Regions from separate parts of the Novosphingobium sp. KA1 genome, predicted to be linked through region 4. Evidence: riboswitches for the same ligand, from Rfam matches in the RefSeq annotation. Region 4 holds a riboswitch; each other region holds the start of a gene.
What was found. A riboswitch is a leader RNA that binds a small molecule or an ion and turns the genes downstream of it on or off. The one in region 4 is predicted to bind cobalamin.
Positions count from the first base shown of each region.

Region 1 (7,421 bases), on a different replicon from region 4:
CTTGCCGTGGCCGATGGCGCGCACCACCATGCCGAGCGCTGCGGTGGTCTTGCCCTTGCCCTTGCCGGTGTGGACGATCAGCAGGCCCTTCTCGACCGTCTTTCCGGCCATGATCTTGTCATGCGCGGCCTGCTTCTTCTTCATCTTCTCGGCGTGCTGCTCGTCACTGCGCTGCACCATGGTCATGCTCCTGCAAGGGCCGCGAGCGTCAGGCCCGCGCTGTTCGATCGGGGTTTCCACAGGCCGCGCTCCAGCGCCTCGGCAAGCCGCGCGGCGGTTTCGCGCAAGGCGGCGGGGTTGGCCTGCGCCATAAAGTCCCGCACCGCCTCGTCCTCGATGAAGGCGGCGTGGACGGCGTCGAAATGGTGGTGCTTCACCGCGTGGGTGGTGGCGGCAAAGGCAAAGAGGTAATCGACCGAGGCGGCGATCTCGAACGCGCCCTTGTAGCCGTGGCGCATGACGCCCGCGATCCACTTGGGATTGGTGACGCGCCCGCGCACGATGCGGCCGATCTCGTCTTCCAGCGTGCGCACGACCGGGCGCTCCGGGCGGCTGTGGTCGTTGTGATAACTGATCGGCGCGCGGCCCTTGAGGTGTTCGACGGCGGCGGCGATGCCGCCTTCGAACTGGTAGTAGTCGTCGCTGTCGAGCAGGTCGTGCTCGCGGTTGTCCTGATTTTGCACGACCGCATCGACCGAGGCGAGGCGCGCGGCGAACAGGCCGCGCTCGGCATCACCTTCAACGCCGCCGCCATAGGCGTAGCTGCCCCAGTCGAGGTAGACATCGGCCAGATCGCCGCGTTCGTGCCAGATCTTCTCGTCGATCATCGCCTGAAGCCCGGCGCCGTAGGCGCCCGGTTTCGATCCGAACACGCGGGCACCGGCGCGGCGGGCGGCCTGCGTTTCGGCCTCGCCGCTCTGGATGAGCCCTGCGGTTTCGGCGCGGTGCCGCTCGGCGGCGGGGTTGTCGCCGAGCGGCTCGTCGAGCGCCATGACCGCGCGCGCGGCGCTGTCGATCAGGTCGATCTGTTCGGGGAAGGCGTCGCGGAAGAAGCCGGAGACGCGCAAGGTCACGTCCACGCGCGGGCGGCCGAGTTCGGCCACGGTCATCACCTCGAAGCCGGTCACGCGGCCCGAAGTCCAGTCCCAGCGCGGACGCACGCCCATCAGCGCGAGGGCCTGCGCGATGTCATCGCCGCCGGTGCGCATGTTGGCGGTGCCCCATGCGGAAAGGGCCACGGCCCTGGGGTGCTCGCCCTCGCGCTGGAGGTAGTCCTCGACGAGAAGATCGGCGGACTTGCGGCCGAGTTCCCAGGCGACGGCGGTGGGCACGGCGCGGGTGTCGACCGAGTAGAAGTTACGCCCCGTGGGCAGCACATCCGGCCGCCCGCGGGTAGGCGCGCCAGAGGGACCGGGCAGCACGAAACGGCCGTCGAGACCGGCCAGCAGCGCTTCGGCCTCGCGCGGGCCGCACAGGTCGATGCGCGGGGCGAGGTCGGTGCGGATGGCATCGAGGACGGCCAGCGTTCTGTCCCCCGCCCCGCTCGTCCTGAGCCTGTCGAAGGATGCTGATGCGGGGCTGTGGTCCTTCGACACGCTCAGGACGAGCGGGGTTTGGGCTGTTTCGCTGACCCATTCCGCCGCCAGCAGTTCGAGCCGCTCGACGGTATCGCCATGCGTGCGCCATGGTTCATCGGAGACGACCGCAAGGGCTTCAGGCCGGACGCCATTCCAGCGATCGCTCATCCGGCAGTCGAGCGGGTCAAAGTCCAGTCCGAAGTCGTCCGCCATCGCCCGCAGCAGCGAGGCCTGTCCGGCATGGTCGTAGCCGCGCGGCGTGCGGGCCAGCGCGACCAGCAGGTCGCGGCGCAAGCGGCCTTCGGGCGACCGGGTGAAGACGTGCAGACCGTCGCGGATCTGCAATTCCTTCAGCTCGCACAGGTAGTTGTCGATGGCCGAAAGCGCATCGTCGTCGTTACCGCTGGCGCCGGCATCCCGGTCGAGGCCGTGGCTGCGTGCCAGATCGAGAATGTCGCGCCGCAGCCGGTCGAGCCGGCGCGGGTCCATGCCGGCGGCGAGGTAATATTCGTCCACCAGCGCCTCGAGCTGCTTGAGCGGGCCATAAGTCTCGGCGCGGGTCAGCGGCGGGGTGAGGTGATCGACGATGACCGCGCCGATGCGGCGCTTGGCCTGCGTGCCTTCGCCGGGGTCGTTGACGATGAAGGGGTAGAGCTGCGGCAGCGGCCCGGCGCAGATTTCCGGGAAGCATTCGCGCGAGAGCGAGATGGCCTTGCCGGGCAGCCATTCCAGATTGCCATGCTTGCCGACATGGACCACCGCCTGCGCGCCGAAGTCCTGCGCCAGCCAGATGTGGAAGGCGAGGTAGGCGTGCGGCGGGGGCAGCGCGGGATCGTGGTAGCTCGCCTTGGCATCGATGTTGTAGCCGCGCGCGGGCTGCACGGCGACGGCGAGATTGCCGAAACGGTGGACCGGCAGGCGGAACGCGCCGCCTTGCACGAAGGGATCGGCGGAGGGCTCGCCCCAGCGTTCGGTCATGGCCTTGCGTGCACTTTCGGGCACGTTCGCGAAGGCGGCTTCGTAGGCCGAAAGCGGCAGCGAGACTTCACCGGGGCGGGCCCGAGAGGTGAGGTCGTTGGTCACGCCGCCGGTCATCACCTGCATCAGCGCGGCGCCGTCTCCTGGCGCTGCGCCGGTGTCGTAGCCCGCCTCGGCCAGTGCGGCGATGATCGCCGCGGTGCTGGCGGGAGTGTCGAGGCCGACGCCGTTGCCGATGCGCCCGTCGCGGTTGGGGTAGTTGGCCAGCACCAGCGCCACGCGGCGCTTGGGGCACGGCGTGCGGCGCAGGCTCGCCCAGTTGGCGGCGAGGTCCGCGACAAAGGCCACCCGGTCCGGCGCGATGCGCGGGACAACGATGCCGCACTGGGTCACCGCGTCGAAGCGGGCGGCGGCCTTGAAGGCGACGGCGCGGGTGAACAGGCGGCCGTCCACTTCGGGGAGCGCCACGTTCATGGCGAGATCGCGCGGCCCAAGGCCGCGTGCGGAACCGTGCCAATCGGCCTCCTCGACACCGGCGAAAGCGACTTGCAGGATCGGGCAATCCGCTTTTTCCAGAATCCCCGGCTTGCGCTCGTCTCCTACGGAGGAGGAGGCGAAGCTGGTGGCATTGACGATCACGTCGGGTGCGATCTCGCCCAGCAGGCCGGAGAGCCAGTCCGCCGCGAACGGCTCCCGCAAGGCGCGGACGTGGACGGCGGCAACGTTGAAGCCGCGCTCGTGCAGCGCTGCGATCATCGCGTCCACGGCGTCCAGCGTGCCCGCGATCATCAGCGCGCGGTAGAACACCAGCAGTGCGAGCGGGCGGCCCTGGGTCCAGCCCGCCCGCACTTCGGCAAGGCCTGCGCGCTCGGTGCCCGCAAGGTAGAGCCCGGCGTCGGCGACCGGCACCGGATCGTCGGGCGCGCCGGCGTCATGGCCGATGGTCCGTGTGGCGGTGCGCAGGAAGGAGAGGGCATTGGCCATGCCGCCCTGCCGCAGATAGTCGCGCAGCCGTTCGCGCAGATCGGCGGTCAGGGTGGAGGCACGGTCGAGCGCGGGATCGGCTTCGCGGCCATCGGCAATGGCGGCAAAGGCAATGCCGTTCTCGCGCGCGGTGCGGGCGATCTCGTCGATGCCGTAGGGCCAGTAGCTCTTGCCGCCGAGCAGGATCACGCAGACGAATCTGGCGTGCGCGATCACTTTCTCGACATAGAGGTCGATCGAATAGGGGTGGCGCAGTTGCAGCAGGTTGGCGAGGCGGATGCTGGGTGCGCCGTCCGGCATCCGCGCCGCCGCGCCCGCGAAGCAGGCGAGTTCGCTGTCCGCCACGGTGAGGATCACCATGTCGCCGGGGGACTGGTCGAGGTCGATCGCCTCCTCGCCATTGGAGATCGTCCCCGGCGTGGCGGACAGCAGGTGCATCAGGCGTCTGCGGTAGCGGCCACGGGGCCGAGAACCCCCGCCAGCCCCGCCTCGATGGCGGCGCGGTCCAGCCCCTTCTGGCCGATCACGACCAGCTGCGTGCGGCGCATTTCCTGCGGCAGCCAGCCGCGGTCGTAGAAGTGCTGGATGCGGGGGCCGACGGCCTGCACGACCAGGCGGCCGGGCTTGCCGACGACCGCGACCATGCCCTTCACGCGCAGCACGTCGTGCTCCGCGATCAGGTCGTTCAGACGCACCAGAAGCGCCTCGAGATCGACCACATCGCCACCAGAGACGACAAAGCTGTCGAAGTCGTCATGGTCGTGATCCTCGTCCAGCCCATCGATGTGCGAGGGGCGGGAATCGAGGTCGTCTTCGGCTGCCGCGGTGATGCCCAGCAGCGCGGCGATGTCGACGGCGCCGTGATCGGCGCGCACGATCTTCACACCGGGGCGCGTTTCGGCCAGCACCAGCGTCTCGACATGGGCAAGGGCTTGCGGGTCGACGAGGTCGGTCTTGTTGAGCACGACCATGTCGGCGCAGCCCAGCTGTTCCTCGAACAGTTCCTCTAGCGGGCTTTCGTGGTCGAGCATCGGATCGGCCGCGCGCGCTGCCGCCAGCGCTGCCTCGTCGGTGGCGAAGCGACCGGCCGCGACGGCATCGGCGTCGATCAGCGCGACCACGCCGTCCACCGTGGCGCGGGTGCGGATGTCGGGCCACTGGAAGGCTTTCACCAGCGGTTTGGGCAGGGCAAGGCCGCTGGTCTCGATGATGATGTGATCGGGCTTGTTCTCGCGGTCCAGCAGCTTCTGCATGGTCGGCAGGAAGTCGTCGGCGACGGTGCAGCAGATGCAGCCGTTGGCCAGTTCGACGATGTCGTCTTGCGGGCAGGCCTCGTCGTTGCAGCCTTTCACCAGTTCGCCGTCGACGCCGACATCGCCGAACTCGTTGATGATGAGGGCCAGGCGGCGGCCCTTGGCGTTCTGCAGCAGGTGGCGGATCAGCGTGGTCTTGCCGGCGCCGAGGAAGCCGGTGATGACGGTGGTGGGAACCTTGCTCATGTAATCGTCTCCCGCGCGCCAGCGACCTGAAACGGCCGGGCTTTCCGCCGCACACGCGGCGAAGGCGGCGCGCCTTGTCGGACCGGCGCACGGGCGCCCGACACGGCATGCCGCTGCGGCCCCGGCCGCATGCATCACGTCGCTCAGACGGAAGAGTTACCGTGCCTTGGCCATCCCCTGGACCCGGGCAAGAGCGACATCGACGCCGGCAGGTTTCCTGGCTTGCGGGTCATAGCGTGATGCACGGCCTTCCCAGGCCTCGCAGGATTTAGCGTCCGGCCCAGTGGCTGCGGCGAGGGTCCTTGCCCCGCCGCGATGTGCATCGCGCTCGCCGCTTACAGTTGCAGGGACAGCCCGGTCCGGATGGCGAACCATCCTTGCCGTGTTCCCGTATTAAGCCCCTTGCGGGGCACCGGCGCGATCATGTCCGAGCTGCCTTGCGGCGTTTCGGACGGTCCCGCTCGTAGCTGGCGACCGGTGGGAGGGCAAGCCTTCAGAGACCGTTTGAAAATTCGCGACACGCGAATTTTACGGCACCAGCCCGCTCCCCCACCCAACCACCCATCAGGATACACTCGCGGGTGGTTGGGTGGGGGGCGGGCTGGTGCCGTCTCAAAAATGCCATGACGGGCATTCTTCAAACGGTCTCTCAGGCGGAGATATCGGCCAGTCTCGCGTCCAGCACTTCGGCGGCGTCCTGCGCGGTGAGGCGCACCTGAAGGCCGCGCTGGCCGCCGTTGATGAAGATCGCGTCCCACAGGATCGCGGTCTCGTCGATCACGACGGGAACGCGCTTCATCTGTCCGAACGGGCTGATGCCGCCGATCTTGTAGCCGGTCAGGCGCTCGGCCTCGGCGGGTTTCATCATCGCGGCGCTTTTTACGCCGAGTGCGGCGGCGGCGCGCTTCATCGAGACTTCGCCGCTGCTCGGCGCGATCACGCAGGCGGGCTTGCCGTCGGCCAGCACCATCAGCGTCTTGAACACCTGCCCCGGATCGGCGCCGATCGCCTCGGCCGCCGCCCGGCCGATGCTGTCTGCCGAGGGATCGTAGTCATAGCTGTGCAGGCTGAAGGCAATGCCAGCCTGTTCGAGCATCTTCGTCGCGCGCGTCGCCTGAGCCATGGGCCTGCTCTAGACGGGCACGGCAGGGGCGCCAAGTGGCGATTGCGCCAGTGCTTTTGCGCGTTGGACCTGCGGGGCAAAGCCGCTAGACCTGCGGTCATGACTTTGCACCGGCCCGCCCTTGTCCCGACCCTGTCCGCCTGCCCCGGGCGCGGCGCATGACGCTGGAGGCCGAGGCACGCGCGGCGCTGGGACGCGGCGATCTGGCGGCGGCCGGGGCGGCGGCCCGCCGTCTCATCGCGGCATCGCCCGAGCGCGCGGAGGGCTATTTCCTGCTCGGCATCAGCGCGGCCGAGGCGGGGCAGGTCGGCCAGGCGGTGCCGCTGATCGAGGCTGCGGCCGCGCGCGCGCCCCGCGCCGAATACCTCGCGCATCTGGCCCGGCTGCTGATCCTGCTGCGCCGTGACGGCGAGGCGGCCGAGGCCGCGCGGCAGGCCATGGCACTGCCGCCCGGCGATGCGCTGACCTGCGACACCATCGGCTGCGTGCTGGCGCGGCTGGGCGATCACGAGGCGTCGATGGTGCCGTTTGCAGCCGCGGTTGCGGCCGAGCCGGACAATCTCGACTATCGCTACAACCTGGCGGCGGCGAGCGGGTTCACCGGGCGGGTGGAGGAGGCGCGCGGGCACTACGAGCGGATCCTTGCCGCCGATCCCGGCAATGCGCGCGCGCATTATGCGCTGGCGATCCTCTCGCGCCAGACGCACGAGGCCCATCACGTGCCCCGGCTGGAAGCGGCGCTGGCCGCCGCGGCGAGGCCGGACGATGCCTTGCGCATCCGTTATGCACTGGCCAAGGAACTCGAAGACCTCGGCCAGGCGGCGGCGGCGTTTGGCCACTTGTCCCTCGCCAATGCCGCGCACAAGCGGGCGATCCGCTACGATTTTGCGCAGGACGCGGCGATCTTCGATGCCATCGAGGCGACGTTCGGCGCGGGGTTGGCGGATCCGGGGCCGGGCTACCAGGGCGCCGACGATGCGCCGATCTTTGTGGTCGGCATGCCGCGCACCGGCACCACGCTGGTCGACCGCATCCTGTCCTCGCATCCGGGCGTCGGCTCGGCCGGAGAGCTTCAGGCGATGCCGCTGGCGGTCAAGCAGCTGGCGGTCAAGCAACTGGTGGGCACGCCTTCGCGGCTGGTGATCGATCCGGCGACGGTGGCGGCGAGCGCGGCGATCGACCCCCGTCTTGTCGGCGAGGCCTACATGGCCCGCGCCGCGCACCAGCGCCCGCCAGGCGCGGCGCGGTTCGTCGACAAGC
Region 1 covers NZ_CP021248.1:1,657,318-1,664,738, reverse strand. Annotated here, with positions in the region: gene cobO (cob(I)yrinic acid a,c-diamide adenosyltransferase) at 1-180, opposite strand, end outside; gene cobN (cobaltochelatase subunit CobN) at 183-3,977, opposite strand; gene cobW (cobalamin biosynthesis protein CobW) at 3,977-5,038, opposite strand; cobalamin riboswitch at 5,228-5,470, opposite strand; gene ybaK (Cys-tRNA(Pro) deacylase) at 5,688-6,161, opposite strand; gene CA833_RS24950 (sulfotransferase) at 6,320-7,421, shown strand, end outside.
Region 1: another riboswitch for cobalamin. It lies ahead of cobW (cobalamin biosynthesis protein CobW); the one in region 4 lies ahead of CA833_RS11870 (TonB-dependent receptor domain-containing protein).

Region 2 (7,421 bases), 370 kb from region 4:
CGTCGCCCGAAATGCCGCCGATCCGGCTGCGCAGCCACCATGCCCAGAGCGGCACCGCGGCAAACAGCGCCAGGAGCGGCGGCGCTACGGCCAGCGCCAGCACCAGCGCCGCCCCGCCCCAGAGGATGACGTGCCGCCATTGCACGGCCTTGCGGAACAGGCTGCCGAGCCCCTCGTGCAGCGGCACCAGCAGCAGCGTCCAGGCAAGCGGCGCCATGCGCGCCAGCACCGGCACCAGCAACAGGGCCCAGACCTGCCCCGGCCGCAGCGCATGAAGCAGCACCAGCTTCGCGGCGAGCTGCAGGACGATGGCCACCACCGCAAAGCTGCCCACATGCGGATCCGCCATGACCGCCGAGATCCGCTCCCGGTCTGCCCCGGCGCTCTTGTGGGCGGCCCCGGCGCCGTCGGCGACATCGCCGAGCCCGTCGAGATGGAGCGCGCCGGTCACCGCCGTCCACGCCGCCAGTCCGGCCAGCGCGGCAATCCAGCCATCGCCCGAGAGCAGGCCCAGCCACCAGCCGAGCGCCACCGCCCCGCCGACCGCCGCGCCTGCCAGCGGAAACCACAGGATGGCTCCGGCAAAGTCCGCCTCGCCCGCGCGAACCGCGGGCAGCGGCAGCCGGGTGAGGAACTGCAGCGCCAGGACGATACGGCGGATCATGAGCGCCGGATCATGAGCGGCCGCCATCCAGCGCAACGATCTGCGCAGCGGAGATCCGCCCTTCGCCATCGGGCCAGAGGCGCAGGCTCAGCACCGCGCAATAGGCAAATTCGAACGCCCATATCTGGCGGTGATCAAAACCGAACAGCACCGCCAGCGCCGCCCGCATGGCCCCGCCGTGGGTGACCACGAGGGTGTCGCGGGAGATCCCGCACAGGGCCTCGTTGACCCGCAGGCACAGCTGCGACCAGCGTTCCCCGCGCGGCGGCGCGCAGAGATCGGGATCGTCCCAGAAGGCGGCCTGCAACGAAGGGTCGAGGTCGTGCGGCGAAAGCCCGTCCCAGTCGCCGAAATCGAGTTCGCGCCAGCGCCGGTCGGCCCGGTGCGTCGCCCCGCGGGCATGCGCGATCTGCCGCGCGGGGACTTTCGCCCGCGCCAGATCGGACGAGAGGACTTGCGCGAATGCCAGGTGTTCGGCGCGCAGCATGCAGCGCGCCACGCCCGCCGGGGTCGGCGGATCGTCGCGGTGCCCCAGCATGAGCCCCGGTTCGCGCGGGGCGCCGTGGCGCATCAGGTGGACAAGGATGCCGTTCATGCAGCCCCGCTCATGCCGCCACCTCACGCTGTCGCCTCATGCTGTCGCCTTTCCGGCGACCAGAGCTTCGGCAAAGGTCGCCATGCCGGCATGGGCGGCCAGCGCCGAACGCACGATCTGCGCCGCCACCGCCGCGCCCGATCCCTCGCCCAGCCGCATGCCGAGATGCAGCAGCGGATCCAGCCCGAGCCTGTCCAGCAGCCGCACGTGCCCCGCCTCGGCCGAGCAATGGGCGGCCAGGCAGTGGTCGAGCGCCGCGCCATTGTCGGCCATGAGCGGCGCCACGGCGGCGCAGCAGATGAACCCGTCGAGCAGCACCGGCACGCGGTAATGGCGCGCGGCCAGCACGGCCCCTGCCATCGCCGCGATCTCGCGTCCGCCGAGGCGGCGCAGCGTCTCGAAGGCATCGCGCGGCGCACCGTCATGGCACGCCAGCGCCGCCGCCACCGCCGCCGCCTTGCGGGCAAGGCCGTCATCGTCGAGTCCGGTGCCCCGCCCGGTCCAGTCCTGCGCCGCACCGCCGAAGACCTTGGCGCAAAGCGCGGCGGCCGGCGTGGTATTGCCGATGCCCATCTCGCCCACGAACAACAGGTCGCTGCCGGGACGCACGGCCGCCGCGCCGATGTTGAGCGCGGCCAGGCACTCGCCCTCGCTCAAGGCCGGCTCCACGGTGATGTCGCCGGTCGGCCGGTCGAGATCGATGGGAACAACCGCAAGCTCGGCACCGCAGGCGGCGGTCAGCGCATTGATCGCGGCGCCGCCGTTCTCGAAATTGGCGACCATCTGGCGGGTGACTTCGGGCGGATAGGCGCTCACCCCGCGCGCGGCAACGCCGTGGTTGCCGGCAAAGATCACCGCCTGGATACGCTCGGCTTGCGGAAGTTCCCGGCCCTGCCAGCCGGCCATGAACACCGCGATCTCCTCCAGCCGCCCGAGCGAACCGGCGGGCTTGGTGAGGCTGGCCTGGCGCCCGCGCGCCGCCTCCAGCGCGGCATCATCGGGGACGGGAAGACCGGCCAGCGCGGCGGCAAAGGCGGCGCGGCCGGCAAACATCGGGGGGGCAGCCGAGGCAGTGGGCATGCTCATGCGGGCAGGAACCCTTCAGGGGGAGTGCGGGTGATGAAATGGCCTTTCACGCCTTCCGGCCACTGGCGATAGGGTACCTGCCCTTCGGCGCTTTCACCATGACGCAAGGCATAGTCGAGAATCGCGCGGGCAGCCTCCTCGCCGGGCTCGAAATCGCCCAGCACGTAGCCCAGCTTGCCCGGCGCGCGGATGTGCACGGTGCAATGGCGCTGGCAGGCGAACAGGCAGGCCATCTCCTGCACCGCGACCGCCTGCAGGGCGGGATCATCGGCCTGGAGCGCCCGCATCACCTCGGCCAGCAGCGCGCCGCCGCGCCGCCCTTGCCCGTCCTCGCGCGCATCGGCCGAAAGGCGGCAGGTGTTGCAGACGACCACCGAAGGGCCGGGCTCGACCGGGGTCAGCATCGGCAGACACTCCCCGCGCCAAAACAGCAATCGATTTCGGCACATGCACCGATGGGGCTGACCAGAACACGACAGTTCACGGAGTTTCCTTCCCGCTCGCGACATCGAATGCCCCTTCGGGTCGGCGATCGGGCAAAGGACGGATCGGCAGGGTCCCGGTGCATGGGCACCGCACGACAGGCCGCGTCCCCCGCCCGGGCGCTTGGCCGGCGGAGCAATGGCTGTCGCTCCGCGAGGGAAACTCCCCCGTCCGTCCGGCACACCCTGTCCCGACGAAGAACGACCGCGACGGGCAGGTCTCCTGGCTCACGGGTCAGGGCCGGTCCGGCCGCCTTCTCAGGAAACCTTGCCAATTGCGCGGCTTGCTTCCCAATGGCGTGTCTGGCCGAACGGCTCGCCGCTTACAGTTGCAGGGGCAGCCCGGGCATCTGACCCGCGTTCCCTTTTCATCCCCTTGCGGGGAACCTTTCGCGAGGCCGGCAACTATCGTGCGGACGGACGGCTGGCAAGTGGGCGAAGCTTGCGCCCTGCGGTGAAGTCCCATAGTCGCCCAACGATGCCGGCCAACACCGCCTCCTGCCCCGCCCTGCTGATCGCCGCCCCTGCCTCGGGACAGGGCAAGACGCTGGTCACCGCCGCGCTCGCCCGCCGCCATGCCCGCGCGGGCAGGCGGGTGCGGGTGTTCAAGTGCGGGCCCGATTTCCTCGACCCGATGATCCACGAAGTCGCCAGCGGCGCGCCGGTGCACCAGCTCGACCTGTTCATGGTCGGCGAGGAGGAATGCCGCCGCCTGCTGCACGCCGCCGCGCAGGAAGCCGACCTCATCCTCGTCGAAGGAGTCATGGGCCTCTACGACGGCGATCCCTCGGCCGCCGACCTCGCCCGGCGCTTCGGCCTGCCGGTCATGGCGGTGATCGACGGCTCGTCGATGGCGCAGACCTTCGGCGCACTGGTCCACGGCCTGGCGACCTACCAGCCCGGCCTCGACCTGACGGCCGTGCTCGCCAATCGGGTCGGCAGCGCCCGCCACGCGCAGCTGCTGGAGCAGGGCATGCCGCGGGGCGTGCGCTGGCTCGGCAGCCTGGGCCGCGACCCTGCGATCGGCCTGCCCTCGCGCCACCTCGGACTGGTGCAGGCGGGCGAAATCGCCGATCTTGCCGAACGGCTGGACCGCGCGGCGGATCTCCTGCCCGAAACCGCGCTCTGGCTGCCGGAGCCGGTCGCCTTTGCCGCGCCCGCCCCGGCGCAGCCGCTGCCCTCGCTGGCGGGGACCACCGTGGCCATCGCCCGGGACGCGGCCTTTGCCTTCCTCTACCCCGCCAACCTCGCCTTCCTCGAACGCGCGGGGGCGCGGCTGGCGTTTTTCTCGCCGCTGGCCGACCGCGCTCTGCCCGAATGCGACGCCGTCTGGCTGCCGGGCGGCTATCCCGAACTCCACCTCGCCCGCCTTGCCGCAAACACCCCGATGCTGGCGGCGATCCGCGCCCATCACGCGGCAGGCAAGCCGATCCTGGCCGAGTGCGGAGGCATGCTCTACGCTTGCGAGACGCTGGAAGACGCCGAGCAAAACCGCGCCGAACTGCTCGGCCTGCTGCCCGGCCGCGCACGCATGCAGTCGCGCCTTGCCGCGCTCGGCATGCAGGAGGCGATTCTGGACGGACACCGCCTGCGCGGGCACACCTTCCACTATTCCACGCTCGAAACCGCGCTCGCGCCGCTGGCCCAGGCCCGCACCCCTGACGGCCGAGCCGGCGAGCGGCTGTTCCGCTGCGGTTCACTTACCGCCAGCTACATGCATCTCTACTTTGTCTCGGCTCCGGTACTGATTGCTGCATTGTTCGGCAGGAGTGCGCGGACCGGAGGGTAAAGTCCGGTTGACATTTTCGCACACAAGCCTCTCTAAGCACTTGCATGGCCGCCGATTTGCAGACCATTTCCGCCGCGCGTGAGGCGCTTTCCTCGGGCGATGTCGCGCGCGCCGAAGCCCTGGCGCTCGCCGCGCGCGCCGAACCCGCGCTCGCGCTGGATGCGATCGAGGTGCTGGCTCTCGCCGCCAAGGCCCGCGGCGCGGGCGAGCGCTATGAAAACCTGCTGCGCGAGGCGGCGGTTCTCGCGCCCGAGCGCACGTGGCCGCGCAACGACCTCGCCGAATGGCTGCACGATACCGGCCGCCTTCACGACGCGGAAGCGGTCTTGCGCCGGACCATCGCCGACCAGCCCGGCAATCCCGACGCCCAGATGCGCCTCGGCACCATGCTGAGCGAGCGCGAGGAACTGGTCGAAGGTGCCGAGCATCTGCAGGCCGCGATCCGTATCGTCGGCCCCCATCCGCAACTGCTTGCCAATCTCGGCCGCAATCTCCAGCGGCAGGGACGCCTGGAGGAAGCCGCCCCGCTGCTGGCCGAAGCGGTTCGTGCCATGCCCGACGCCCTGCCCCCGCTGGCCTGGCTGGCCGAGCTGGAGGAACAGGCCGGCCGGTTCGAGCGGGCCTGTGCCGTGCTGTCCCGCGCCGAGGCGCTCGCGCTGCGCCAGGGCAGCGATGTCACCCTGCAGCGCGTCACCCTGCTGTCGCGGACCGAGGAATGGCCCATGGGGCTCGCCATGCTGGAGGCGGAAACCCCGCCTTCGGGCGCCGCCCTGCTGCTGCGCGGCCGCCTGCGCGACCGGGCCGGCCGCAAGACTGAGGCCTGGGATGACTTCACCGCCGGCAAGGCCGCGCTCGCACGGGCCGCCAGCCGCAGCTATCCGGCCCGCGCGGTGGGCGAACTGGTGCGGCAGTGGCAGGACGTCTTCACCGCCGACCGCTTTGCCCAATTCCTGCCTGCCGAGCGCCGCAAGGGCGTGCCGCAACCGGTGTTTATCCTCGGCTTCCCGCGCTCGGGCACGAGCCTCATCGAACAGGTACTGGCGAGCCATTCGCGCGTGCGCGCGGGCGGCGAGCTGCCGTTCGGGCGCGAACTGGCGGAACAGGCCCATGCACGCACCCAGGGCGCCTTCCCGCGCGATCCCGATGGCGTGAGCGAGGCCCTGCGCGACACGCTGGGCACGCTCCTGCGCGATCATTACCTCGCCCGCGCCGAACGCTACGGCCTTCTCGAAGAGGGCGCGGACTTCTTCACCGACAAGCTGCCGCTCAACGCGCTCTACCTGCCGCTGCTGCAACTGGCCTTCCCGCAGTCACCGGTGATCGCCGTGCGCCGCGATCCGCGCGACGTGATGGTCTCGGCGATGAGCCACGATTTCACCCACGGCTTCGCCTGCGGCTACCGGCTCGAGGACCTCGCGCTCCACTATGCCCGCATGGACGCACTGACCGAGCACTGGCTGGAGGAACTGCCGGTGCCCGCGCACGAACTGCGTTACGAGCGGTTTGTCGCCGACCAGGAAGAGGAAACCGCGGACCTGATGGCCTGGCTCGGGCTGGATGCCGAACCACGGCAACTGGCCTTCCACACCCTGCCCCGCCATGCGCCGACGCCCAGCCATGCGCCCGTGCGCGAGCCGCTCAACCGCCGCTCGATCGGACGCTGGAAAGGGTATGCCAAGGAACTCGCCCCGGTGCTCGCCGTGCTTACCGAGGCTATCGAACGCGGCGGTTATGCCGCCTCCGACAGCCCCGTAGCCAGTTCCGGCGCCAAGGGACCGACGATCAACTGAACACCGCTGGCCCCGTGCAGCACCATGCGCGCGCCAAGCCTCTTCAACGCGGCCTCGTCGATCGCTGCCGCGTCGGCGAGGTCGATCCAGACCCGGCTTGAAGCCGCGCCTGCCGCCGTGACATTGCCCTTGCCGCCCAGCGCCGCCAGCCAGGGCGCGGCATCGATTGCGGCCGTCGGCGCCGCTGCCGCTGCCGCCGCCGCTGCCCCCGCCGACTTGCCCTCCGCCGCAGCCGCCTCGGTAGCTCCCCGCAGCGGCCCTGCCGCCTCGCGCATCTCGCTTGCCACGTCGTCGGCGATCGGGCCGACCACGACCTGCAGCGCGCCCGGCGCCGGGCGGATCAGCCCGCGCGCGCCAAGTGCCCTGAGGCGCGGCTCGTCCACGGCATCGCTGTCATGCAGGCGCAGGCGCAGGCGGGTGGTGCAGGCGCCGATCTCGGCGAGGTTGCCCTTGCCGCCCAGCGCCGCCACGAAGGCCGCCCCGCGCGCGCCCTCGGCAGGGGCGATCGCCCCCGGATCCTCGCCCACCGGCTCGTCCTCGCGCCCCGGTGTCCTGATGTCGAAGCGCACGATCGCCCAGCGGAACGAAGCGTAATAGAGCAGCGCATAGGCCGCCCCCACCGGCAGCAGCAACAGCGGATGGGTGGCCTTGGAGTAGTTCAGCACATAGTCGAGCAGCCCCGCCGAGAAGCCGAAGCCGAGCTTGACGCCGAGCAGGTCCATCAGCGCCATGGCCACGCCGGTCATCACCGTGTGCATCGCATAGAGCAGCGGGGCGAGGAACATGAAGGTGAACTCGATCGGCTCGGTCACGCCGGTCAGGAAGGCGGTCAGCGCCATCGACAGGAACATGCCGCCCACCGCCTTGCGCCGCTCGGGCCGCGCCGCGTGGTACATCGCAAGGCAGGCGGCGGGCAGGCCGAACATCATCACCGGGAAAAAGCCCGACATGAAGCTGCCGGCCGCGGGATCGCCCGCGAAAAAGCGGTTGAGATCACCGGTGGTGCCGTGGAAAT
Region 2 covers NZ_CP021247.1:2,091,266-2,098,686, reverse strand. Annotated here, with positions in the region: gene CA833_RS10200 (adenosylcobinamide-GDP ribazoletransferase) at 1-661, opposite strand, end outside; gene CA833_RS10195 (histidine phosphatase family protein) at 675-1,259, opposite strand; gene cobT (nicotinate-nucleotide--dimethylbenzimidazole phosphoribosyltransferase) at 1,296-2,345, opposite strand; gene CA833_RS10185 (DUF1636 domain-containing protein) at 2,342-2,749, opposite strand; cobalamin riboswitch at 3,023-3,233, opposite strand; gene CA833_RS10180 (cobyrinate a,c-diamide synthase) at 3,306-4,616, shown strand; gene CA833_RS10175 (sulfotransferase) at 4,661-6,406, shown strand; gene nagE (N-acetylglucosamine-specific PTS transporter subunit IIBC) at 6,346-7,421, opposite strand, start outside.
Region 2: another riboswitch for cobalamin. It lies ahead of CA833_RS10185 (DUF1636 domain-containing protein); the one in region 4 lies ahead of CA833_RS11870 (TonB-dependent receptor domain-containing protein).

Region 3 (7,421 bases), on a different replicon from region 4:
TTCGGCCAGCACCGCGCGGGCATCAGCGCAGAGGCCGGAAAGGCCATCCTCGCCGATGCCGATCAGCGTCAGCCAGGCCCGCCCGGGAGAATCAGTCATGTCCCATATCCTCATCCTGGGCGGCACCACCGAAGCGAGCGCACTCGCCCGCGCCATGGCGGATCGGGGCCTCGACGCCACGCTCAGCTACGCCGGACGCACCGAGGCGCCGCGCGCCCAGCCGATCCCGGTGCGGATCGGGGGCTTCGGCGGAGCGGACGGCCTTGCGCAGTACCTGCAGGACCACCGCGTCTCCCACCTGATCGATGCGACCCATCCGTTCGCGGCCACCATGAGCCGCAACGCTCTGGCCGCCGCCGAGGCGACCGGCACGCCGCTGCTCACGCTCACCCGCCCCGGCTGGGCGCCGCAGCCGGGTGATCGCTGGCAATCCGTGCCCGATGTCGCCGCCGCCGTCTCCGCGCTGGCCGGACCGCGGCGCCGGGTGATGCTGGCGCTCGGCCGCATGCATGTCGAGGCCTTCGCCGCGCAAGGCCAGCACCATTACCTGCTGCGCTTCGTCGACCGGCCCCGGCAGCCGCCTGCGCTTCCCGACCATCATCTTGTCGTCGATCGCGGCCCCTTCACGGCGGAAGACGACATACGCTTGCTGGCACAGCACCGGATCGACGTTGTCGTCTGCAAGAACGCGGGCGGCAGCGGCGCGCAGGCCAAGCTCATCGCCGCGCGCCGCCTCGGCATTCCGGTCATGATGATCGAACGCCCGGCCGCCGCGCCGACCGAGACCGTGCACACCGTGGAGGCCGTGTTCGACTGGCTCCCTCATTCCGCCGATCTCGGCGTGTAGAGGATCGGCGCACCCTCGCGCGGGATCAGCCGCGTCCGGCTCGACCCGACAATGACCACGGTGCGCATATCGGCCATGTCCGGGCTTGCCTCGCCCAGCGTCGTGACCCGCAGGTGTTCCTCGGGCGTCGACACCGCGCGGGCAAACAGGATCGGCCGATCCGCGCCGCAAGCCTCGCGCAGCACGTCCAGCACGCGGGCGAACCCTTCGGGGCGGGACTGGGAGCGCGGGTTGTAGAATGCCATCGCGAAGTCCGCCTCCGCCGCAAGACGCAGGCGCCGCTCGATCAGCGCCCATGGCTTGAGGTTGTCCGAAAGGTTGATCGCGCAGAAATCATGCCCCAGTGGCGCCCCCGCGCGGGCGCTGGCCGCCAGCATCGCGGTGATCCCCGGCAGCACGCGGATGTCCAGCGAAAGCCACTCCGGCGGCCCCTGCTCCAGTGCCTCGAACACGGCCGCGGCCATCGCGAAAACCCCCGGATCGCCAGAGGAGACGACCACCACCCGCCTCCCTGCCGCCGCCATCTCCAGCGCATGGGCGGCGCGCTGGAGCTCCACCCGGTTGTCGCTGGCATGGAGCACCAGCCCCGCGCGCGGGGCGACCCGCGCGACATAGGGGATGTAGCCGACCACATCGCTGGCCTCGGCCAGCGCCTGCGACACTTCCGGCGTGACCAGCGTCTCGCGGCCCGGGCCGAGCCCGGCGATCGCGATCCACCCGCTCACGGACGGCGGCCCTTGCCGTGGATCAGCAGGATCGAGAAATAGGGCGTCACGGCTTCCGCTTCGACCAGCGGGGTGATGCGCTGCTCGGCCATGGCCGCATGCTCGACCAGCCATGCCTCATGCTCGCGCCCCGCCGCCGCGACCGCGCGGCGCAGCTTGGCGAGATTTCGGCCGATCTTCATCACCACCAGCGCATCGGTATCGGCGATCCGCCGCGCGAGATCGGCTTCGGGCAGCGTGGCCATCAGCACCGTCAGCACATCGTCACCCCAGGTGATCGGTGTACCGCTGGCGGTCCATGCGCCCGACATGCCGGTGATGCCCGGCACGATTTCCACCGGAACCACGCCCGAAAGCCGTGCGTGAAGGTGCATGAAGGAACCGTAGAAGAACGGGTCGCCCTCGCACAGGACGACAACATCCTCGCCGCGGCGCGCCAGGGTGCCGAGATGCTCGGTGCAGGCGGCATAGAACTCGGACAGGCAGGCGTTGTAGCGCGGATCGGCCAGCGAGATCTCGGTCGTGACCGGGTATTCCATGGCGAACTCGGCCACATCGGCGTGCAACATGCCCTCGACGATCCGGCGCGCCTGTCCGGGGCGGCCGGCCTTGCGGAAATAGGCAAGGTGGCGCGCGCCGCGCACCAACCGGTCGGCGCGGACACTCATCAGGTCCTGCGCGCCGGGACCAAGCCCAACCCCGTAGATCGTTCCGGTCTTCACCGCGACGTTCGCCTCGATTCTCGTTTCCGCGTTCATTCCGCCTTGCTCCCGATCGCATTGACCGCCGCAACCGTGATGGCGCTTCCCCCCAGCCGCCCTTCGACCACGCAGCACGGCACCGGCTGCTCCGCCCACAAGGCCGCCTTCGATTCCGCCGCGCCGACGAAGCCGACCGGACAGCCGATGATCGCCGCGGGACGCGGGCATTGCGGATCTTCCAGCATGTTCAGCAGATGGAACAGCGCGGTCGGCGCATTGCCGATCGCCACCAGCGCCCCGTCCAGATACGGCCGCCAGAGTTCGAGCGCGGCGGCCGAACGGGTATTGCCGATTGCCTGCGCCAGCGCCGGAACCTCGGGCGCGTTGAGGGTGCAGACCAGCGGATTTCCCGCAGGCAGGCGGGCGCGGGTGATACCTTCGCTGACCATGCGCGCATCGCAGAGAATTGGCGCCCCGCTCGCCACCGCCGCCATCGCCGCAGCCGCGAAACCCGGCGAGAAGCGGATGTGCGCGGCGAGGTCTACCAGCCCGGCTGCGTGAATCATGCGTACCGCGATGCGCTCCTCGTCGGCATCGAAGCGGGCGAGATCGGCCTCGGCGCGGATCGTCGCGAAGGACTGGCGATAGATCGCCGCGCCGTCGGTCTCGTAATGGTGCGGCATCAATCGGCTCCGAAATGCGTGAGAATCTGGTGGGGTGTGAGCCCGGCGATGACCGCCGGGGCGCCTGCGCGAGTATCGAACGAAAGATCGAATGCGCCGCCGCGTCCGGTCAGGGTAACCGCGGCAGGAAGCGACCGGGCGCAGCCTTTTGCGCAGCCCGAGACATGCAGGCGCCCGGCCACATGGGGCGCGAGGCGCTCGGCGAGAGCGCGCGTTTCGACGCTCGCCTGCGGGCAGGCCGGCATTCCGGGGCAGGCATCGACACGCAGCGACGGATCGGACGCCTCAGTGGCGAAACCCTCAGCCGGGACAAGCGCGGCGTTCTCCAGCAGCAGCACGCGCCATGGCGTGAGCCGGACGGCGCGGGCCTCGGTCTTGTCCAGCAGTTCTGCCAAAGCCTCGGCGTGCAAGCTGCCGAACGCCACCCCGAACGCGGCGCCAAGCGGGTGAAGGCCCGGGGCCAGTGGCGCGCGCGAGGCAGCCGGGCGAACAGCCCCCTGCGCCCAAGCGGGGAGCTCGGCGTGATGGCGCGCCATCCGCCCCGACACCGCACCGCCGCTATCCACGAACCAGTGGGCAAGATCGATCAGCGCTTCGGCGGCACGGTCCATGGCGATCGGCACCCCGGTCTCGCGGCCCTCCGCGCGCAGGATCAGCGCGCCGGTCTCACCGCGTTCAATGCGCAAATCGGCCGGGACCAGCCCCAGAACCGGCTGCGAACCGGCATCGATGGCAAATCCGACTTTGCCCGGCAGCGGCGGCAACCGGTCCAGCCGGTCCATGAAAGCGCGGGCGATACCCTCGGTCTCGTCCCCCTCCGACCAGTCCGGTGCCAGTGTCAGATTGCGCCGGGCCTCGCGCTCGGCATCGCCGTCGACCAGGCCCAAGGCTGCCAGCCCTTCGAGCAGCGGGCGCAAGGCCGTTTCTCGCACCCCGCGCAGCTGAAGATTGCCCCGGCTCGTCAGGTCGAGCGTGCCGCTGCCATGGCCCAGTGCAAGGTCGCACAGGCCCAGCGCCTGCGCGCGGGTCATCCGGGCCAGCGGCGGGCGCAGGCGCACGATCAGTCCGTCGCCGGATTCCATCGGCCGCCAGGCCGAAGGGCACCATCCACGCACCACGAAGGGGCTCGCACATTTGGTCGTCCCGGGAACGGGCATGCCAAGGGTCCACGCGCGCAGCGACGATGGCCGGGGCCTGCCGGCTCGCGCCGGTCCGCACACAGGGAGGGGGCGCGCGCAATACGCCCTTCCCTGCGCGCCGATGCAGCCCCAGCCGCACGGTTTCGTCGCTCACGCGGAGTACCGAGCCATGGCCTTTCCCTGGACCAAGGCAAGAGCGACCGACGCGCCGGCAGGTCTCCTGGCTCGCGGGTCGAAGCTCGATGCACGGCCTTCCCGGACCTGGCAGGTCCAGTGGCCGGCCTTCCCCTCGGGAAGACCTCGTCATCTCGCTCACCGCTTACAGTTGCAGGGACAGCCTCGGCTTCGGATGGAGCGATCCACCCGCACCGCGTTCCCTTTTAAGCCCCTTTCGGGGCACCGGCGCGATCGTTGCCCGCCAGGCCGAAGCCTGCGAGCGAGCATCGCTTATTACAAAAACCCGCGCTTGCCAACGCGCCTTCCCGAAATCAGGCCGTGGCCGCACGTGCGGTGGCAAAAACCCGCCGCTCAAGCCGGTCGACGGTGAAGCGCAAGGTGCCTTCCGCCCCGGTATAGGCCCAGTCGAGACGGTTCTCGCCGGGGCGCTCCCAATCGGCCACGGTCATTTCCCGGCCGTCCGGGGCATGCCATGCGCCGTGATCCTCGAAGCGCTGGAAGGCGGCCAGATAGGTCATCCGCGCGGCACCGAGCCCGGCGACGTAATCCTCCAGTTCATGGTCGCGGCCTTCCCAATCCACCCAGCCGATCGCATTGTCCTGACAATAGGCGTTGTTGTTGCCGTGCTGGGTGCGGCCGAATTCATCGCCCGCGGTCAGCATGATGGTGCCGGTGGAGGCGAACAGGGTGCCGAGCATGGCCTTGAGATCGGCCTGGCGCGCCGCCAGCACCGCCGCATCGTCGGTGCTACCCTCGACGCCGTGGTTCCAGCTGAAGTTCTCGCCGTGGCCGTCACGATTGTTCTCGCCATTGGCCCAGTTGTGACGGCGCTCGTAAGCGACGGTATCGGCCAGCGTGAAGCCATCGTGCGCGGCAAGGAAATTGACCGAACGGCAGGCGGAATGCGGGGCAAGCGGGCCGAACACATCGGACGAGCCCGCCAGCCGCGTCGCCAGCTTGCCGATGCCCTCGTCCCCGCGCCAGAAACGGCGCACGTCGTCGCGGAAGCGGTCGTTCCATTCGAGCCAGTTGGCGGGAAAATTGCCAAGCTGATAACCGCCCGGGCCGATATCCCACGGCTCGGCGATCATCACCCGCGTCGAGAGCACAGGATCGGCGGCGATCTCCGCAAAGATCGGCGCGGCAGGATCGAACCCGGGTCCGCGCGCCATGACTGGCGCAAGGTCGAAGCGGAAGCCGTCCACGGCGCAGGCGCTCGCAAAATGCCGCATCGCGTCGAGCGCCAGCCGCCGCACGGCCGGATTGGCGAAATCCAGCGTATTGCCGCAGCCGGTATCGTTGATGAGCGCACCATCGGGCGCATGGGCGTAGGCGCCGTTGTCCAGTCCGCGCAGCGAAAGGATGCCGCCCGACCCGTCGCTCTCGCCGGTATGGTTGAACACCATATCGAGCAGCACGCCGATCCCCTCGGCATGGAGCGCGGCGACCGTATTGCGCAGCTCTGCCACCCCGCCGGGACACAGCCCAGGATCGAGCGCCATCATCGCCACCGGATTGTAGCCCCATGCGTTGACGAGGCCGAGCGGCGGCAGGTGCCTCTCGTCCACCCAGGCAACGATCGGCATCAGTTCCACCGCCGTCACATGCAGCTTCTTCAGATGTGCGAGCACAGCCGGATGGGCCAGTGCCGCGACCGTGCCGCGCATGTGCTCGGGCACATCGGGATGGAGACGGGTGAAGCCGCGGACGTTGAGTTCGTAGACCAGCCCGCCCGAGCGGAAGCGAGGCGGATCGAGTGCCGGCGGCGGCGCGGCAGCGGGAACCACCGCGCGCGGAACAATGTCTGCGGTATCCTCGCCGTGGACGGCAAGGCGCGGGTCCTGCACGAAGCGGCGATCCAGTTCCACCGCCCGGGGATCGACCAGCAGCTTGGCCGGATCGAACCACAGCCCGCGCTCGGGCGCCCACTCCCCGGCAGCGCGATAGCCGTAATGCGCGCCGGTCAGGTTGCCCGGCAGCGCCAGCGTCCATTCCGGGCCTTGCCGGAGCATCGCGTGGCGCGTTTCCTCGGCGCCGGAAAACAGGCACAACCAGACCATGTCGGCCAGCGGCGCCCGCACCGTGAAGCGCGTGGCGTCGGCCCCGATCTCGACGCCGAGCGGGTTCATGCAGCCAGCTTGCGGTAAAGCCGGGCGTAAGCCGCGCCGCTCGCCGTCCACGAGAAATCGGCCTTCATCGCGTTCTTCTGGAGCGCGGCCCAGACGTCCGGTTCGTTCCACAATTCCACCGTGCGGGTCAGCGCCGCCGAGAGTGCGTCGTAATGCACGCCGTCGAACTGGATGCCGGTGGCGACACCCGCCGCGAGCGCGGCCGGATTGGCATCGATCACCGTATCGGCAAGACCGCCGGTGCGGGAAACAACGGGGAGACAGCCATAAGCCAGGCCATAAAGCTGGGTCAGCCCGCAAGGCTCGAAACGCGAGGGGATGAGGATCGCATCGCCGCCGCCCTGCATGCGGTGCGACAAATCCTCGTCGTATCCGAAACGCAGGCCCACCCGGCCCGGATGGCGCGCTGCCCCTTCGCGCAGCTGGCGCTCGATCGCACGGTCTCCCGAGCCCAGCAGCGCCAGCCGTCCGCCTATCCCGACGAGATGATCCAGCACTTCGGGCAGCACGTCCATGCCCTTCTGCCAGGTGAGGCGCGTGACCGCGATGAACAGCGGGCCGTCATCCTCGTCGAGGCCGAACTCGGCCTCCAGTGCGCGCTTGTTGGCCTTGCGCTTGTCGAGCGTCCGAGCGGAATAACGCGCGGCGAGCGCGGCGTCCTCGGCCGGGTTCCACAGCGCGGTATCGATGCCGTTGAGAATGCCGCTGACGGCATTGCCCCGCGCGATCACCAGCCCTTCCAGCCCCATGCCGAAGTTCGCCGCACGGATTTCACGCGCATAGGTGGGGCTGACGGTAGTGACCGCATCGGCACAGGCGAGCCCGGCCTTCAGCATGCCGAGACCGCCGTGATATTCCACGCCCTCCATCGTCCATGCCTCGGCGGGCAGGCCGACACCGGGGAACACTTCGGAACCGAACCAGCCCTGAAACGCCATGTTGTGGACCGTGACCACCGAAGGCACCCGCCCCTCATCTCCGCCGAACGGAGCGAAGCGCAGATAGGCGCAGGCCATCGCC
Region 3 covers NZ_CP021248.1:916,418-923,838, reverse strand. Annotated here, with positions in the region: gene cbiE (precorrin-6y C5,15-methyltransferase (decarboxylating) subunit CbiE) at 1-99, opposite strand, end outside; gene CA833_RS22065 (cobalt-precorrin-6A reductase) at 98-847, shown strand; gene cobJ (precorrin-3B C(17)-methyltransferase) at 823-1,572, opposite strand; gene cobI (precorrin-2 C(20)-methyltransferase) at 1,569-2,330, opposite strand; gene CA833_RS22050 (precorrin-8X methylmutase) at 2,327-2,956, opposite strand; gene cobG (precorrin-3B synthase) at 2,956-4,113, opposite strand; cobalamin riboswitch at 4,288-4,514, opposite strand; gene glgX (glycogen debranching protein GlgX) at 4,584-6,401, opposite strand; gene glgA (glycogen synthase GlgA) at 6,398-7,421, opposite strand, start outside.
Region 3: another riboswitch for cobalamin. It lies ahead of cobG (precorrin-3B synthase); the one in region 4 lies ahead of CA833_RS11870 (TonB-dependent receptor domain-containing protein).

Region 4 (7,421 bases):
ACGAGCCATGATGCTGCTTGTCCTTCCCACAAGGCGGGCGCTTCGGACTAAAAGGCGGCTGCTGTGTCCCGCTAAAGGCAGGCGCCGGTGTTGACGAAGGGCGCGTTACGCCCCTCGATCCGACATTGCAACCGTGAAACAACCGCGGAAAGCCGTGGGGGAGTGGAAATTATCGATAATAGTTCGCAATAGCAATAATAAGCTTAGAACTGTGCGATTCCGCGTCCGGAATCGCCTCCGGGGCGCTATCCGGCGCAATCGCGACCGCGCTTTTCGCAAGCTCGTGAGGGCCTTGGGCTGGTCTTGCGCGGAGAAAGTTTCCCGCAGTCGCATGACAGGGGCAAGAAGCCTTCCGGCGAGTCGCCGCGCAGGCAAGGCGCGTGGTCGCGAACGGGATCAGAAACGGCACAAGGGGCGATCCCTGAAGGTCGCGCCTTGCGGAAAGCTATTACGCGCGGAGGTGATGGGGAGGATCAGCCGTTGCGGGCGATACGGCGCACCAGCGCGTCGGCCATGCGGCGATCGAGTTGACGGCAGATCGCGATCCACCAGTCGCAGCCCTGCATGTCGCCGGAGAGCCTGGCGGCTTCGGCATTGGCGCGGGCGTGGCTCGCGGCAGCGAGGCCGTAAGCCGCGAAGTGGCGCAGGGCCTCGGTCAACATGCGCTCGTCATGGCCGTTCTGGTTGGCGGCTGAGGGCAGGACCGGACCTGAGATGAAGCTGCTAGACCTGCGCGTGGAGTCCCGGCGACTGCGTGGCTGCGGCGGTTCCCGATTGTCGTTCACCGCATCGAGCGGGGCGGAGGGGCAGAGCGCGCGCATGATCACCGGCGTCGTTCCGCCTCGTGCAGCGGAAAAGCGGATGGTCATCGTTGCAGGCCCTTTTGTCGTTGCCGGGGGAGTTCTTCCTGCCACGACGGGGGCTAAGTCTTCGTGAGAGGCTATGGTTTCCAAAGCGTTCATGACGCTCGAAAACGCGCTCCGCTGCGGGGTTCAGGTGCCCGGTGTCGCTATCCATTTGCCCGAATTGGCATACTCCGGGCGAATGCCTTGGGCCTCGGGCAGCCCCTGCGCTTGATAGAGTGTATCGCCGCCACGTGTGCGCACGGCATCTGCATAACGCGGGGAGGGAGTGGTGGCATGGGCCTGAACACTGTCGCTGGTGGCGGTGCGAACTGCCGGAGCGGCGACCTCGGGCGCGGCGAAGGCGCGTTGCAGGGCGACTGGATCGAGCGCAGCGTCGGCCATTGCAGACGCCGCCGAAAGGTCGCGTGGGTGCGGGGCGGCGATCGGTTCACCGCCGAGATAGGCGAGGCGGAAGGATGTGGGCGTACCGGCGCCGCCTTCGAACCGGTAGAACCGGTGCGCGCCGATGGTCGTCACGAAGTGCAGGCTTGGCGCCCAGTAAGGGTTGACCTGGATCGTGTGGTAATGTGTCGCGAGACCGACGGGGGCGTAGACTTCGCCTGCGAGCGCTGCGCGGGCGACCGCAGCGGCGCGGTCCCAGAAGAAGCGCTGCGGCGCACGGGCCAGCGCGCCATCGCAGGCGAAAGTGAACTGGCAGCCGGTCGGCCGTTCCGAACCTTCGAAAACGACGCCGCAGACGGTCTTGGGATAGGCCGGGTGCGCAAGGCGATTGAGCACGACTTGCGCCACCGCACGCTGGCCGGCATCGGGCTCGGTGGCGGCCTCGTAATAGATCGCCATGGTCAGGCACTGCTGCGCCCGTGCCCGGTCGAGGGTTGAGCCAGCCATGCGGAACGGGCGGGCGACGGGGGCGGCGGGATCGAGCAGGTTCTGGTCAACGCCGTTACCGTTGGTTGTCAGTAGGGCCGGATCGGGCTGGAGATAATAGAAGGCTGAGCCGGGAAAACTCTCGCCGCGCTGTTCGAACGGCATCGGGAGGACGGCCTGCTCTGCCGTCTGGGCATTGCCGATGGTGAAGCGCTCCCAACTGCCGGGCTCGGCAAAGGCGGGCAGGGCCACGGCGGCGAGTGCGCTGGCGCCAAGGGCCCAGCGTCGCCGCATCCGTCGCCGCACATGGCGCTGGCCGCCGCGCACGAACCGTCCGCCGAAATCGCGCGGGCGCAGTTCCGGTTCGGCAGGTGCGGTAAAGGCGGCGAAATCGGTCAACAAAAGATCCCGGGCAGTGAGGCGCACAGCGCCTAGCGCAAAGGAGCAGGCCGCGCATCCACGCGCTCAAGGCTGTCCCGAAGCGGTACGCTATCCTCGCAAATGATGAAGGAGTGGCGAACAAGTCACTCGGGAGCGATGACATGCAGGTGGACTCGCCCGTTCGCTTGCCAAGCTGCGGGCAGCCCTTTATCGGCGCAGGAGACGTCACGGGCGTCCGCGAGCGCGGGCCCAGAGGGAAATTCGGCCGAGCCGATGCTGTCCCCGCAACTGTGACCGGGGAGTGTTCTGCCCAGAGTGCCACTGGAGATCCGGGAAACCGGAAAGCCGGGAAGGCGGGCGGCGCGTGACGATCCGGGAGCCAGGAGACCTGCCCATGACGGTCGTTCCGCAACGGGGCGGGGTGTCCCCCTTGCAGCGAGACGCGCGCGGGCATGAGGTGCCGCGCGGGCCTCCGCCATGAGCGGCATCGCGTTCAGGTTGGAGGAACCACAAGTGAAGTACCTGTTTCTGCTCGGCGCGGCGCCGTTCGTCGCTGCCGCCCCCGCTTATGCCGACGACATTGCAAACGATACCATAGTCGTCACCGCCACCCGCACCGAAACCCCGGTCAGCGAGATTGGCCAGTCGGTCTCGGTCATTACCCGCGAGGATATCGAGCGCACCCAGGCCGTGGCCGCCACCGATGTGCTGGCACGCCTTCCGGGCGTTTCGGTCTCGCAGTCTGGCGGTTTCGGCCAGCCCGCGAGCCTGTTTATCCGCGGCGCCGAAAACGCGCAGAGCCTTGTGCTGATCGATGGCGTGCGCATCAACGATCCGGGCGATGTCGGCGGCGGTTTCGACTTCGGCTCGCTGACCGTTGGCCAGTTCGACCGCATCGAAGTGGTGCGCGGCTCGTCGGGCGTGCTGTGGGGCAGCCGCGCCATCGGCGGCGTTATCAACCTCATCACCGCGCGTCCGAGCGACCAGTGGCAAGTGCGCGGGAACGCCGAGTACGGCTGGCGCGACCAGAAGCAGCTCGGCGCATCGGCAGCGGGCAAGCTCGGTCCGGTCGGCCTGACGCTGGGCGGCAACTGGCTCAAGGGTGATGGCTATTCGGCCTTCGACGAGCGTCTTGGCGGCAAGGAAAAGGACGGCTTCGAAAGCAAGAGCGCAAATGCCCGCGCCGAAGTGGAACTGGTGGGCGGCCTCACCGCCGATGCCGGGACGTACTGGACCAAGGCCAATTACGACTACGACAACACCGGGGCCGATGCGCTGAACCTGGGCATGAAGCGCGATACGGTCGGCTACGCAAACCTGCGCTACAAGGGCCTCGACGGGCGCCTGACTGCCCGGCTTGGTTACGGTCTCACCGACACGCGGCGTATCTCGGACGATGCAGTCTACGGTCCCTACACCACCAATGGCCGCGCCGATCGCTTCGAAGGTCAGGTCGCTTTCGCTCCGATCGATCTCGCCAGCATCCAGATCGGCGCCGAGACCGAGAAGCAGAAGTTCTCTGACAACTACGGTTCGAAGGATTCGACCTCGATCGACAGTGTCTACGGCATGCTGACGGTTCACCCGTTGACCGGGCTGACGCTGAACGGCGGCTTGCGTTACGACGACAATTCGGACTTCGGCCACAAGACCACGTTCTCGGCCAATGGCGCCTGGGCGATCGGTTCGGGCAACGATGCCCCGATCCTGCGCGCCAGCTACGGGGAGGGCTTCAAGGCGCCATCGCTCTATCAGCTCTACACCAATGGCGGATATCGCGAGCTTTCGCCTGAAACCTCGAAGGCTTGGGATGCTGGCGTTGAACTGCCGTTCGCCGAAGGGCAGGGGCGCTTCACGGTTACGTACTTCGACCGCAAGACGAAGAACCTGATCGACTACGATTATGCCGAGTGGAACTACTATAACGTCGGCCGCGCGCGGGCGCAGGGCGTTGAGCTCGGTATGCAGGTGAGCGATTGGCAGGGCTTCGACGTCAACCTGTCCTACACATACCTCGATGCCGAGAACCGAGACACCGGGGCGCAACTGGCGCGCCGCCCGAAGAACAACTTCTACGCCAGCCTCGACCGCTTGATTGCCGAGCGGTTCCGTTTAGGCGCGGACCTGCGTGTGGGCGGCGGGCGCTATGATGATGTCGCGAACCAATACTGGCTGGCTGGCCACGTGCTGGTGGGCCTGCGGGGGACGGTCGCGGTGAACGATCACCTTGAGGTCTACGGCCGCGTCGAGAACCTGTTTGACGAGCACTACGAAGTGGTGCGGACGTACGGTACCGCAGGGCGCGCTGCCTATGCGGGGGTCCGGGTGAAGATGTGACCGACGCGCTTTCCCCTGGTTTACCGAGCCCTGCTCCCCCGGACCAGGAGGGAAAGCGCATGGTATTCCTGCTCGCGTGCGCGCTGGCTGTCAGCGGCGCGTGGGTGGTGATGGCCGGGTTGGATGACACCGATATTGCCTCATCCAACCCGCCGTCGGATCCCGCAACGATGCCTAAGACACCCACTATCGTCTCGCTCAATCCCTGTACTGACGCAATTCTTGCGGAAGTGGCCGATCCGGGGCAATTGCTGGCGATTTCGAGCTATAGCCATGACCCGGTTGCGAGTTCGATGGACATTGCTGTCGCCCGCCGATTTCGTGCGGTGTCCGGCTCGGTCGAGGAAGTCGCCGCAATCGGTCCGCAAGTGGTGGTGGCGAGTACGTTCCTCGATCCTGCCTCCTTCGGTGCATTGAATGGCCTGGGATACCGGGTGGTACGTGTTCCTATCGCTTCGGATATCGCGTCTACACGAAAACAGGTGCGTGAATTGGCGAGCCTTGCTGGCCATCCCGAGCGGGGAGAGGCACTGGTCGCGCGAATCGACGAAGCGCTGGCGCGTGCTGCGCCGCCCTCGGGCTGGAAGCCTGTACCGGCGCTGGTCTGGCAGTCCGGCGGGTTGGTTGCCGGTAATGCGACGTTGATTGCCGACATGATGCGTCGGGCTGGATTCGAGAATGCTGTTTCCACGCGTGGTCTTGGCCAGGCTGATTATCTACCGTTGGAATCAGTACTGGCAGACCCACCGCGGATCATCTTCTCAATCGGAAATCCAAAGCCGCACGGTCAGGACGACGAGTATCGGATGTTGCGTCACCCATCGCTCAAAAAGCTGGCGCGCACGACCTATTTCAAACTTGACCATGCCGCACTTTGGTGTGGGGGCCCAACTGTTCCGAGAGTGCTTGGCGAACTCGCGGCAGCAAGGCATGAACTGCGCCGGCCATGAATTCCCCCCACTCATGAACATCCGTCTGATTCTCGCGCTGCTTGCTGCACTGCTGCTTGCCGTGCCGCTGTCGTTGCTGGCGGGGCGGGTGTGGATCGACCCGCTTGCGCCGCAATTGCAGACTGCGTCGGTGATCCTCGTCGAACTACGACTGCCGCGTGCAGTGCTGGCGTTGGTTCTGGGCGGAGGGCTCGGCACTGCCGGAGCCGCGATGCAGGGTTATTTGCGCAATCCGCTTGCCGACCCCGGCCTGTTCGGGATCGCCCCCGGGGCCGCACTGGGCGCAGTGCTGAGTTTCTGGACCGGCTATGCCGCCGCTCCCTATATGTTGCCGCTCTTCGCGCTGGCGGGGGCGGGCGGGGCGATGGCTCTGCTGGCGCTGATCGCCGGACGTGGCGGCGGAGTGGCTTTGTTCACGCTTGCGGGATTGATGGTATCCAGTCTGGCCGGCGCGCTGATGAGCCTTGCTATCAGTCTTAGCCCGTCCCCCTTTGCGATGAGTGAGATAGTGACCTGGATGATGGGTTCACTAGCCGATAGAAGTTGGCACGAGGTGTGGATCGCGGCGCCGCTTACAGTGCTGGGAGCCATGGTGCTGGGGATTGCCGGACGTGACCTCGACGCGATGACGCTGGGTGAAGTCGCTGCCCATTCACTTGGCGTCGACCTGTTGCGTTTGCGAGCTTTGATGATTGCAGGGGTTGGGCTCACCGTTGGAGCTGGTGTGGCAGTGGCCGGGATTATCGGATTCGTCGGGCTGATGGTGCCCCATCTGGTGCGCCCACTTACCGACCGTCGCCCCTCGTCGTTGTTGTTGCCTTCTGCATTGGCTGGTGCATTGCTGATGCTGCTGGCGGACTGCCTATGCCGCATTTTGCCGCTGGCGGGGGGCGAGTTGCGGCTGGGCATTGCGCTCAGCCTGCTCGGTACGCCGTTCTTCCTGCGGCTCTTGCTGCGCATGCGCAAGGAACTGGCATGACGCTCGCTCTTAATCTGGCTGGCGTCGCAGGACGGCTTGACAGAGTGTCGCTGCAATGCCGGCGCGGAATGGTCACCGCGATCTGCGGGCCTAACGGTGCTGGGAAGTCGACCGCATTGTCGTGCCTCGCCGGGTTGATGCTCCCTGATAGCGGCGAGACGCTGCTTGGCGGATTGCCATTGCACCGCCAGACTCTTTCGCGCCGCGCGCGATGGATCGGCTATCTTCCGCAGTCACCGGAGGTGGCCTGGGACGTATCGGTCGAAGTGTTGATCTCTCTTGGCCGGCTGCCGTGGAAGGACGCACCCGCGATCGAATCACGAGAGGCGATCGAGGACGCCATAGCGGCGATGGATTTGCAGGAACTGCGACATCGTCCGGTTTCCCGCCTGTCGGGCGGTGAGCGGGCACGGGCACTGATGGCACGGGTTTTGGCGACCCAGCCCGGCTGGCTGCTGGCTGACGAGCCTTTCGCCGCTCTTGATCTTGCCCATGCGGCTTCGCTCATGCGCCATTTCCGTCAGCAGGCGAATGTCGGTCGTGGGGTGGTGCTTGTGTTGCACGATCTGGCAACGGCGATGAACCATGCAGACCAGGTGGTGGTGCTGGAAAAGGGCAGGGTAGTTGCCGAAGGACCGCCCGAGATCGCCTTGTCACGCGAAGTCGTCACGCGTGTATGGAATTGCCCGGCGCGCTGGCTTGGGGACCCTGGTGAACGCGCATTGTCGCTGGGCGCGCCGTCCCCTGCGGCATCAGGTCTGCGTGGGCGGTTGAGCTGATTGTGATCTTGCGGACGTCGAGCGATGGATCGCAGTCGGATTAGAATCCGACCGCTTTCTTGATCACGCTGTGTACAGAACGAGCACCTTCGTCGTCGCCACGCAGGCGAGTGCGGCGCTCGAACTTGAACTTGCCTACTGTCTGGGTCATCCCGTCCGCCTGCTCGGTAAGCGCGCGTGCGGCGGCGTTCGATTCCTCGACCATGGCGGCGTTCTGCTGTGTGTTTGAGTCGAGTTGCTGGATTTCGCCCGAAAGACCTCG
Region 4 covers NZ_CP021247.1:2,460,373-2,467,793, forward strand. Annotated here, with positions in the region: gene mdh (malate dehydrogenase) at 1-9, opposite strand, end outside; gene CA833_RS11860 (hypothetical protein) at 474-869, opposite strand; gene CA833_RS11865 (cell wall hydrolase) at 993-2,132, opposite strand; cobalamin riboswitch at 2,327-2,525, shown strand; gene CA833_RS11870 (TonB-dependent receptor domain-containing protein) at 2,628-4,451, shown strand; gene CA833_RS11875 (ABC transporter substrate-binding protein) at 4,511-5,401, shown strand; gene CA833_RS11880 (iron ABC transporter permease) at 5,415-6,380, shown strand; gene CA833_RS11885 (ABC transporter ATP-binding protein) at 6,377-7,159, shown strand; gene CA833_RS11890 (globin-coupled sensor protein) at 7,200-7,421, opposite strand, start outside.